Regions from separate parts of the Rhizobium sp. NZLR11 genome, predicted to be linked through region 1. Evidence: predicted binding sites of a transcription regulator. Region 1 holds the regulator's gene; the other holds the start of a gene.
What was found. Region 1 encodes LexA, which represses DNA repair genes until DNA is damaged. Its sites were predicted from a motif close to TGTTCNNNNTGTGTTCNG; they were not measured.

Region 1 (4,588 bases):
GCCATTTCGCCGTCCGAAGTCTTGGGCCCGAGCTTCCAGATGTCCTTTGCCGCGACATTGGCACTCGTATCGGGTTATCAACTGTGGAAGGACCGGCGCGTCCGCGAAAACGCCTTGCTGAAACTGCCGGTCTTCCGACCGGTCGTTGCCGTCGCCGGCTTCTTCGGCGGCGTCTTCCTGACCTCGCTGATCGGCGGTTTTTCCACGGCGCTGTTTTCGATCGAACATTTTCATCGCCTGACCGCTTACGGGCTGCCGGCAAATCTCGCGACGATGCCGATCATCTCCTTCATCGTCATGCCGGCCGGGCTGCTGGCGATGTTGCTCATGCCGTTCGGTCTGGACGTTCCGCTCTGGAAGGTGGTCGGCCTCGGCCTCGACCTGGTGATTGCGGTCGCCAAAACGGTGTCCGGTTGGGGCGGTGATATCGGCATCGGCCGCTTGCCGGCTTGGTATTTCGCTGTCGCCGTGGCCGGCTTTCTGCTGCTGACGCTGCTGCGCACCCGGCTGCGCCATATCGGCACATCGATTATCGCCGTCTCTACGCTCGGCGTGCTGCTTCTGCCGCTTCCCCGGGCGCCGGATCTGGTGATTTCGGAGGATGGCAGTCTCGTCGCAGTGGTCGCGGCTGCGGCAATCGCTTCCAACCGCGAAAACCCGCCGGATTTCATCTTCGATCAGTGGCAGAGAGCACTTGTCCTGCCGACGCATTTCCCGCCGAAAATGCTGGATGGTCCCGCTGTCCCGCCGGAGGGAGACGACCGCCGCGTCAGGCTTTCCCGCGATCAGCAGAATGAAGCGAGGGCGGCGATGCGGGCGGCTGTCGCCGGTGGTGAAGCAAACCGCTTTTCCTGCGTCAAAAAGGCCTGGTGCACATCAAGGCTCGGCAATGGTCATGTGGTTGCCGTCATCGACAACGCTGCCTATCTCGGTCCGGCTTGCGACGCGGCGGATATCGTCGTGACGTCGGTCCGCCTGCGGTTCAACAGCTGCCGATCAGGAGCGACGCTCTTTACCGGTGAGACGCTGCGCAGGACTGGCTCCGTCGAGCTGCGCTTCGCCGATGCCGGCCTGGAGGTCGTGACCGCATTCGAAACCCTGTCGCGCCCATGGAAGCGCCATCGCGCCTATGACTGGCGCAGCAACAGTTTTGCCGAATCCGGCCTCTCCAATGTCAGTGATAGCGGCGAATGAGGCCGACGAGCTTGCCCTGCACCTTGACGCGGTCCGGCCCGAAAATCCGGGTCTCATAAGCCGGATTGGCAGCCTCCAGCGCGATCGAGGCGCCCTTGCGGCGGAAACGTTTGAGCGTCGCTTCTTCGTCATCGACCAGGGCAACGACAATGTCGCCGGGACTTGCGGTGCTGCCGTTGCGGATGATTACCGTGTCGCCGTCGAAGATGCCGGCGTCGATCATCGAATCGCCCTTGACCTCCAGCGCATAATGTTCGCCGGAGCCGAGCATGTCTGCGGGAACGACGATGTCGTGGGTGTTATTCTGGATCGCCGAGATCGGAACGCCGGCAGCGATCCGGCCCATGACCGGCACGGAGACGGAGTTGCCGTTATCGGCGACCGGTTTTGCAGGAGCGGCGGCGGCGACCGGCTGCGGCTTGCCGAGGCTGCCCTCGATGACGCTTGGCGAAAAGCCGCGCCGGGGCTGGATGCTCGGGCTGTAGGCCTCCGGAAGCTTGATGACCTCGAGCGCCCGGGCGCGGTTCGGTAGGCGGCGAATGAAGCCACGCTCTTCAAGCGCTGTGATCAAACGATGAATGCCGGATTTCGAGGCCAGATCCAGGGCATCCTTCATTTCGTCGAAAGAGGGCGGAATGCCGGATTCCTTCATGCGCTCATGAATGAAAAGCAGGAGCTCCTGTTGTTTGCGCGTGAGCATCGACGTGTGACCCCTTGATTGAAACAAATCCAGAACAGAACACTATATGTTCCATATGTGTTCCGCAAGTAGCTAAATTTCCGTAAAACTTGCCGCCAACTCGTTGAGTTTTTTATTTTCATTCGCCGGATTGGCGCACATGTCTTGCATTGAAGGTGGCGCTGTCGCACCCTCTTGGCGTTTCAGGGAGGGATATCATGAACGAGCACTCGGCCAAACCGCACCCGCTGGATCATGTCGTGCTGCCCGTTGTCAATATCGACCTGGCGCGCGAAAGGCTCGGCAAGCTTGGCTTCACCGTTGCCGCCGATGCCCGCCATCCCTTCGGAACGGAGAATGCCTGCGTCTTCTTTGCCGACAAGACCTATCTGGAGCCGCTCGGTATCGCCAGCCGCGAGGAGAGCGAGGCATCGGCGCGGCAAGGCAATGTCTTCACCGCCCGCAATCGGGCCTTCCGCTTCCGCTGTGGCGAGGAGGGGCTTTCGGCGGTGGCGTTCGGCACCGGGGATGCCGGCCGCGCTCATCGGAGCTTCGTCGGCAGCGGATCGAGCGCCGGCGACATGCTGCAGTTCAGCCGGCCGATGAAAATGCCGGACGGTTCCGAGACCATGGCCGGCTTCAAGCTGGCCTTTGCCGCTGAGTTGCGCGCGCCGGATTTCTTCCTCTTCTGTGTTGAGCGCATCAATCCTCTGCCGGCCGATCGCGGTGCGCTAGAGACGCATGCCAATGGCGTCACCGGCATTGCCGAGATCGCGCTTTGCGCGCCGGACCCCTCTGCATTCGCCGCCTTCGTCAGCCTTGCAACGGCGCAATCGGCCGTCGAGAAAACCGGTTTCGGCGTTAATATCGCGGCGCCGAATGCGAAAATCAGCCTGATGACGCCGGAAGGGCTGGAGGCCTATTTCGAGATCGCCGTCGCATCCGCCGACCGCGGCCTGCGCGGCCGGGCTATCCTCTTTACCGTCACCGATCTTGCCGTGACAGAAGCGCATTTGGCTGCTAACGGAGTGACCTACACGCGCAAGAACAATCGCATTCTGGTGAAGCCCGCGCCCGGGCAGGGCACGCTCTTCGCCTTCGAGGAAACACGATGAGCACTGATACGAATTCCGAAGTCAGGATCGGCGAGGGCGCAGGCCAGGTCACATTTTCCAATACCGGCCGCCTGTCGCTGATTGCCGGCCCTTGCCAGATGGAGAGCCGCGACCACGCCTTCATGGTTGCCGGCACACTGAAGGAGCTTTGCGCCAAACTCGGCATCGGTCTCGTCTACAAGAGCTCCTTCGATAAGGCAAACCGCACCTCGCTCTCTGCCGAACGCGGCATCGGGCTTGAAAAGGGCATGCAGATCTTCGCCGACCTGAAGAAGGAGTTCGGTTTTCCCGTCCTGACCGACGTCCACACCGCCGAGCAATGCGCCGCGGTGGCAAAAGTGGTCGATGTCCTGCAGATCCCGGCTTTCCTCTGCCGCCAGACCGACCTTCTGATCGCCGCCGCCGAGACCGGCCGCGCCGTCAATGTCAAGAAGGGCCAGTTCCTCGCTCCCTGGGATATGAAAAACGTCCTGAAGAAGCTCAATGCCAGCGGCAATCCGAACGTGCTCCTGTGCGAACGCGGCGCCTCCTTCGGTTATAACACTTTGGTCTCCGACATGCGCTCGCTGCCGATCATGGCGTCGATGGGCGCGCCGGTTGTTTTCGATGCAACGCATTCCGTGGCGCAGCCGGGCGGGCAGGGCGATTCCTCCGGTGGTCAGCGGGAATTCGTGGAAACGCTGGCGCGCGCAGCGGTGGCGACCGGTATCGCCGGCGTGTTCGTCGAAACCCATCAGGACCCCGACAACGCACCGTCCGACGGCCCGAACATGGTCTATCTCAAAGACATGCCGCGGCTTTTGGAAAAGCTGCTCGCCTTCGATGCTGTCGCCAAGGGCTGACAGTCAAAAGCCTGACATGTTCGTGCTATAGCGACGTTCAGACATGCAGGTCGAGGGTGTCGCAATGCGCCATTGTAATTTGCACGCCTTCGATTATGACAGGCTTCGAACGATTGATCACCCACCGAGCAGGAAGAACCCATGACTGCAATCACCGATATCATCGCCCGCGAGATTCTCGATAGCCGTGGCAACCCCACCGTCGAAGTTGATGTCTATCTCGAAGACGGCAGCATGGGCCGCGCGGCCGTTCCCTCGGGCGCTTCGACCGGCGCGCATGAGGCGGTCGAGCTGCGCGACGGCGGCAAGCGCTACCTCGGCAAGGGTGTGCAAAAGGCGGTCGATGCCGCCAACACCGAGATCTTCGACGCGATCGGCGGCATCGATGCCGAAAACCAGATCCAGATCGACAACATCATGATCGAGCTCGACGGCACGCCGAACAAGTCGCGCCTCGGCGCCAACGCCATTCTCGGCGTATCGCTGGCCGTCGCCAAGGCTGCCGCCCAGGCCTCCGGCCTGCCGCTCTACCGTTATGTCGGCGGCGCGTCCGCGTGCCTGCTTCCGGTTCCGATGATGAACATCATCAACGGCGGCGCCCATGCCGACAATCCTATCGATTTCCAGGAATTCATGATCCTGCCGGTCGGCGCCGATACGATCGCTGAAGCCGTACGCATGGGTTCGGAAGTCTTCCATACGCTCCGCAAGGAACTGGCCGCGCAGGGCCACAACACCAATGTCGGCGACGAAGGCGG
Region 2 (4,588 bases), on a different contig from region 1:
GTAGAGCTTGAAGGCGGTCTCGCCATCCAGCATGTCGCCCTTGCCGAGATCGGTGGTCGCATCCGACAGCAACGACAGGCCACGCTCCAACGTCTTGCGGAAACGGCCTTCTTCGAGTTTCAGCGTCTCCGAGATCAGCGCTTCGGCACGCACCAGTTCCGGATAAGCGCGGCCCATCTCCTGCACCAGCGTCGGCAGCAGCTTGTACATCAGAGGCTCGCGGGCACCGAGCAGTTCGGCATGGCGCATGGCGCGGCGCATGATGCGGCGAAGCACATAGCCGCGACCTTCATTCGACGGCAGCACGCCATCGGCGATCAGGAAAGCCGAGGAGCGCAAGTGGTCGGCGATGACGCGATGGCTGGCGCTCCCCTCCGCCTTGACGCCCATCGTCTCTTCGATAGTACCGATCAGCGTGCGGAACAGGTCCGTGTCAAAGACGCTCTGGACGCCCTGCAGAATGCAGGCCATGCGCTCCAGACCCAAGCCGGTATCGATCGACGGACGCGGCAGCGGGTTGCGAACGCCAGGCTCCGTCTGCTCGAACTGCATGAAAACGAGGTTCCAGAATTCCAGGAACCGGTCGCCATCTTCTTCCGGCGAACCGGGAGGGCCTCCCCAGACGTTCTCGCCTTGGTCAATGAAGATTTCCGAGCAGGGGCCGCAGGGGCCGGTATCGCCCATCTGCCAGAAATTGTCAGAGGTGGGGATGCGGATGATCTTGTCGTCGGAGAATCCGGCAATCTTCTTCCACAGCGTCGCAGCTTCTTCGTCTTCGGAATAGACAGTCACCAGCAGGCGATGTTTCGGCAGATCGAAACCTTCGGTGACGAGCTTCCAGGCAAGCTCGATCGCATTCTCTTTGAAATAGTCGCCAAACGAGAAGTTGCCGAGCATTTCGAAAAAGGTCAGGTGCCGGGCCGTATAACCAACATTGTCGAGGTCGTTATGCTTGCCGCCGGCGCGCACGCATTTCTGCGACGTTGTCGCAGTCGAATAAGGGCGCTTCTCAAGGCCGGTGAAGACGTTCTTGAACTGCACCATACCGGCATTGGTGAACATCAGCGTCGGGTCGTTGCGCGGCACGAGCGGGCTCGACGAGACGATCTCATGACCGTTCTTCTTGAAATAGTCGAGGAATGTCGACCGGATATCGTTCACACCGCTCATGCTATGCCCTTCAATGCTGCCCGAGGCAGGTAAATCTAAATCCATCGGCTTTTAACGTTCGCCTCCGCCACTGTCCAGCAGACAAACAAAACCGGCCGCATTCTGATCAGGGAATGCAGCCGGTTTGGATTTTCTAAAGGACTGGCAGAAAAACTGATCGCGAGATCACATCTCCGCGGCAGCATCACTGTCATCGGGATCCGGTCCGCCGTTCTGCAGGAAGCGGTCGGCGATCAGGCCGGCATTCTGGCGCAGCGACAGCTCGATTTCGCGAGCGAGATCCGGATTGTCGCGCAGGAAGGTCTTGGCGTTTTCGCGGCCTTGGCCGAGACGCTGGCTGTTATAGGAGAACCAGGCACCCGACTTCTCGACGATGCCGGCCTTGACGCCGAGATCGACCAATTCGCCGGTCTTGGAAACGCCCTCGCCATACATGATGTCGAACTCGACCTGCTTGAAGGGCGGCGCCATCTTGTTCTTGACGACCTTCACGCGGGTCTGGTTGCCGATCACCTCTTCGCGCTCCTTGACCGCGCCGATGCGGCGGATGTCGAGGCGCACGGAGGCATAGAACTTCAGCGCATTGCCGCCGGTCGTCGTTTCCGGCGAACCGAACATGACGCCGATCTTCATGCGGATCTGGTTGATGAAGATCACCATGGTGTTCGACTTGGAAATCGAAGCGGTGAGCTTGCGCAGCGCCTGGCTCATCAGGCGCGCCTGCAGGCCGGGTAGGCTGTCGCCCATCTCGCCTTCGATTTCGGCGCGCGGCGTCAGTGCAGCGACCGAGTCGATGACAAGAACGTCGACGGCGCCGGAGCGCACCAGCGTATCGGTGATTTCGAGCGCCTGCTCACCGGTATCGGGCTGCGAGATCAGAAGGTTCTGCAGATCGACGCCAAGCTTGCGGGCATAGACGGGATCGAGCGCATGTTCGGCATCGACGAAGGCGCAGATGCCGCCCTTCTTCTGCGCTTCGGCAATGGTCTGCAGTGCAAGCGTTGTCTTACCCGAGCTTTCCGGCCCGTAAATTTCGATGATGCGGCCCCTCGGCAGACCACCGACGCCAAGTGCAATATCGAGGCCAAGCGAGCCGGTCGAGATCGTCTCGATCTCGACAACATTCTCGTTGGAGCCGAGTTTCATGATCGAGCCCTTGCCGAACGACCGCTCTATCTGTGAGAGTGCCGCTTCAAGCGCCTTGCTTTTGTCCACCGATTTGTCCTCTACCAGCCGCAATGAATTCTGAGACATCCGATCCACCTTTAGGTTATTGAAGCCGCCCAAGCAATGTTGAGTTTGTACCCTGTTTGTTCCATTCTCGCAATAGGCGATCAAACAATTGAAAGAAAAAGGTAAAACGGCCCGTGTTCTATTTTTGTTTTATCGATGCAAAGCAACGGCTTAGACCTGAAATGCCAACACGCGCCCATCAGAATGCATCGCATCGATTCGCTTTTTCGGCATTGGGAGAGCGACTGAAATGAACAGAAAGATTCTCGTTCTCGGTGGTGCCCATATCGATAGACGCGGCCGCATCTTGGGCGAGACGGCGCCTGGCGCCAGCAATCCCGGGACCTGGTTCGAAGAGCCGGGCGGCGGCGGCTTCAATGCGGCGCGCAATCTCGCAAGGCTTGGTTTTCAGGTGACGATGATCTCGCCGCGCGGCGGCGATCCGATGGGCGAGATGGTCGGCGAAGCCGCCGATTTCGCCGGCATCGACGACCGGCCTTTCGTCTTCCTCGACCGCAAGACGCCGAGCTATACGGCGATCATTGAGAAGGACGGCAATCTGGTGATCGCCCTTGCCGACATGGATCTCTACCGCTTCTTCGTGCCGCGGCGTCTCTCCATCCGCTGGGTGCGCGAGGCCTTCGCCGTCCATGATCTCATTCTTTTCGACGCCAACCTGCCGGAGGAGACGATCGCGGCGATCGTTGCCAAGGCGCAGTCCCTGGCAAAGCCGGTCGCAGCGATCGCCATTTCGCCCGCAAAGGTCGTCAGGCTGAAACCCTGTATCGGGGATATCGACTACCTGTTCCTGAACGAGGCCGAGGCCGCCGCCCTTGCCGGGCAACAGCCGGAAGACGCTGCCGGCTGGCCGCCGCTTCTGAACGCGATCGGCATCAGGAACGCCGTCGTCACCCGCGGCCGCCGCGAGCTCGTCGCTCTTTGCGAGGGCCGCGCCGTGACGCTGCAGCCGCCGATCGCCGACACTGTCGCCGATGTCACCGGTGCCGGCGATTCTCTTGCAGCCGGCACGCTCGCCGCCTTGATGGACGGCCTGCCGCTCGAGGAGGCCGTCCGCCACGGCACCGCGGCCGCCACGCTGACCGTGCAGTCGCGGCACGCCGTCAACGAAAATCTGACGCCGGATCTCTTGAATGCGGCGCTTGCCCTTGTTCCCAAGGTCAGAATTCTGCATTGAAACGACGAAATTAAATAGTTGAGTGTGATCTCGTCCGAAACCGCTGAGACTTTCGGCATCATGCTCCATCGACGACAGGACAAATCATGACCAAGCCCATCTCGCCTCTTCTGCCGATCGCCTATTCGAAAGAGGTCGCCAGCGCCAAGCAGCGCGGCGCGCCGTTGGTGGCACTGGAATCGACGATCATCACCCACGGCATGCCCTATCCCGGCAATATCGAGATGGCCCGCAGCGTCGAGACGATCATTCGCGAACAGGGTGCCGTCCCGGCAACGATCGCCGTCATTCACGGCACGCTGCATGTCGGCCTTGAAGCCGGCGAACTGGAGCAGCTTGCCAAGGCGACCGAAGTGATGAAGGTGTCGCGCGCCGATCTCGCCTTCGCGATCGCTGAGCGCCGCACCGGCGCTACCACAGTCGCCGCGACGATGATTGCCGCCGCCCGCGCCGGCATCCGGGTTTTTGCCACAGGCGGCATCGGCGGCGTGCACCGCGGCGCCGAGGAAAGCTTTGACATCTCCGCCGATCTCGAGGAACTGGCGCGCACCGGCGTTATCGTCGTCTGCGCCGGCGCCAAGGCAATCCTCGACATTCCGAAGACGCTGGAGGTGCTGGAAACCCGCGGCGTTCCCGTCGTCACTTACGAGAGCGAAGAATTCCCCGCCTTCTGGTCACGCTCCTCGGGCATCCGCAGCCCGCTGTCACTGAACAGCCCGGCCGCCATTGCCAATTTCCAGACGGTGCGCGAACAGCTCGGCATCGACGGCGGCATGCTGATTGCCAACCCGGTGCCCGAGGCTGACGAGATCGCCCGCGAGGAGATGGAAATCTATATTGAGCGGGCGCTGGACAGCGCCGAGCGCGACGAAATCACCGGCAAGGCGGTCACGCCCTATCTGCTCTCCACCATCTTCGACCTGACAGATGGCCAGAGCCTGAAGACCAATATCGCGCTGGTCGAAAACAATGCGCGGCTGGCGGCAGAGA

Region 2: a site for LexA is predicted at 2,539-2,556, ahead of recA (recombinase RecA). Genes of this name have one in related genera too.

What each region holds. Positions count from the first base shown of each region.
Region 1 is NZ_JABDWD010000022.1:41,056-45,643, forward strand. It holds gene HJB83_RS28230 (ComEC/Rec2 family competence protein) at 1-1,194, shown strand, start outside; gene lexA (transcriptional repressor LexA) at 1,175-1,894, opposite strand; gene HJB83_RS28240 (VOC family protein) at 2,092-2,988, shown strand; gene kdsA (3-deoxy-8-phosphooctulonate synthase) at 2,985-3,830, shown strand; gene eno (phosphopyruvate hydratase) at 3,972-4,588, shown strand, end outside.
Region 2 is NZ_JABDWD010000032.1:46,778-51,365, reverse strand. It holds gene alaS (alanine--tRNA ligase) at 1-1,170, opposite strand, end outside; gene recA (recombinase RecA) at 1,336-2,424, opposite strand; gene HJB83_RS31800 (carbohydrate kinase family protein) at 2,654-3,598, shown strand; gene HJB83_RS31795 (pseudouridine-5'-phosphate glycosidase) at 3,685-4,588, shown strand, end outside.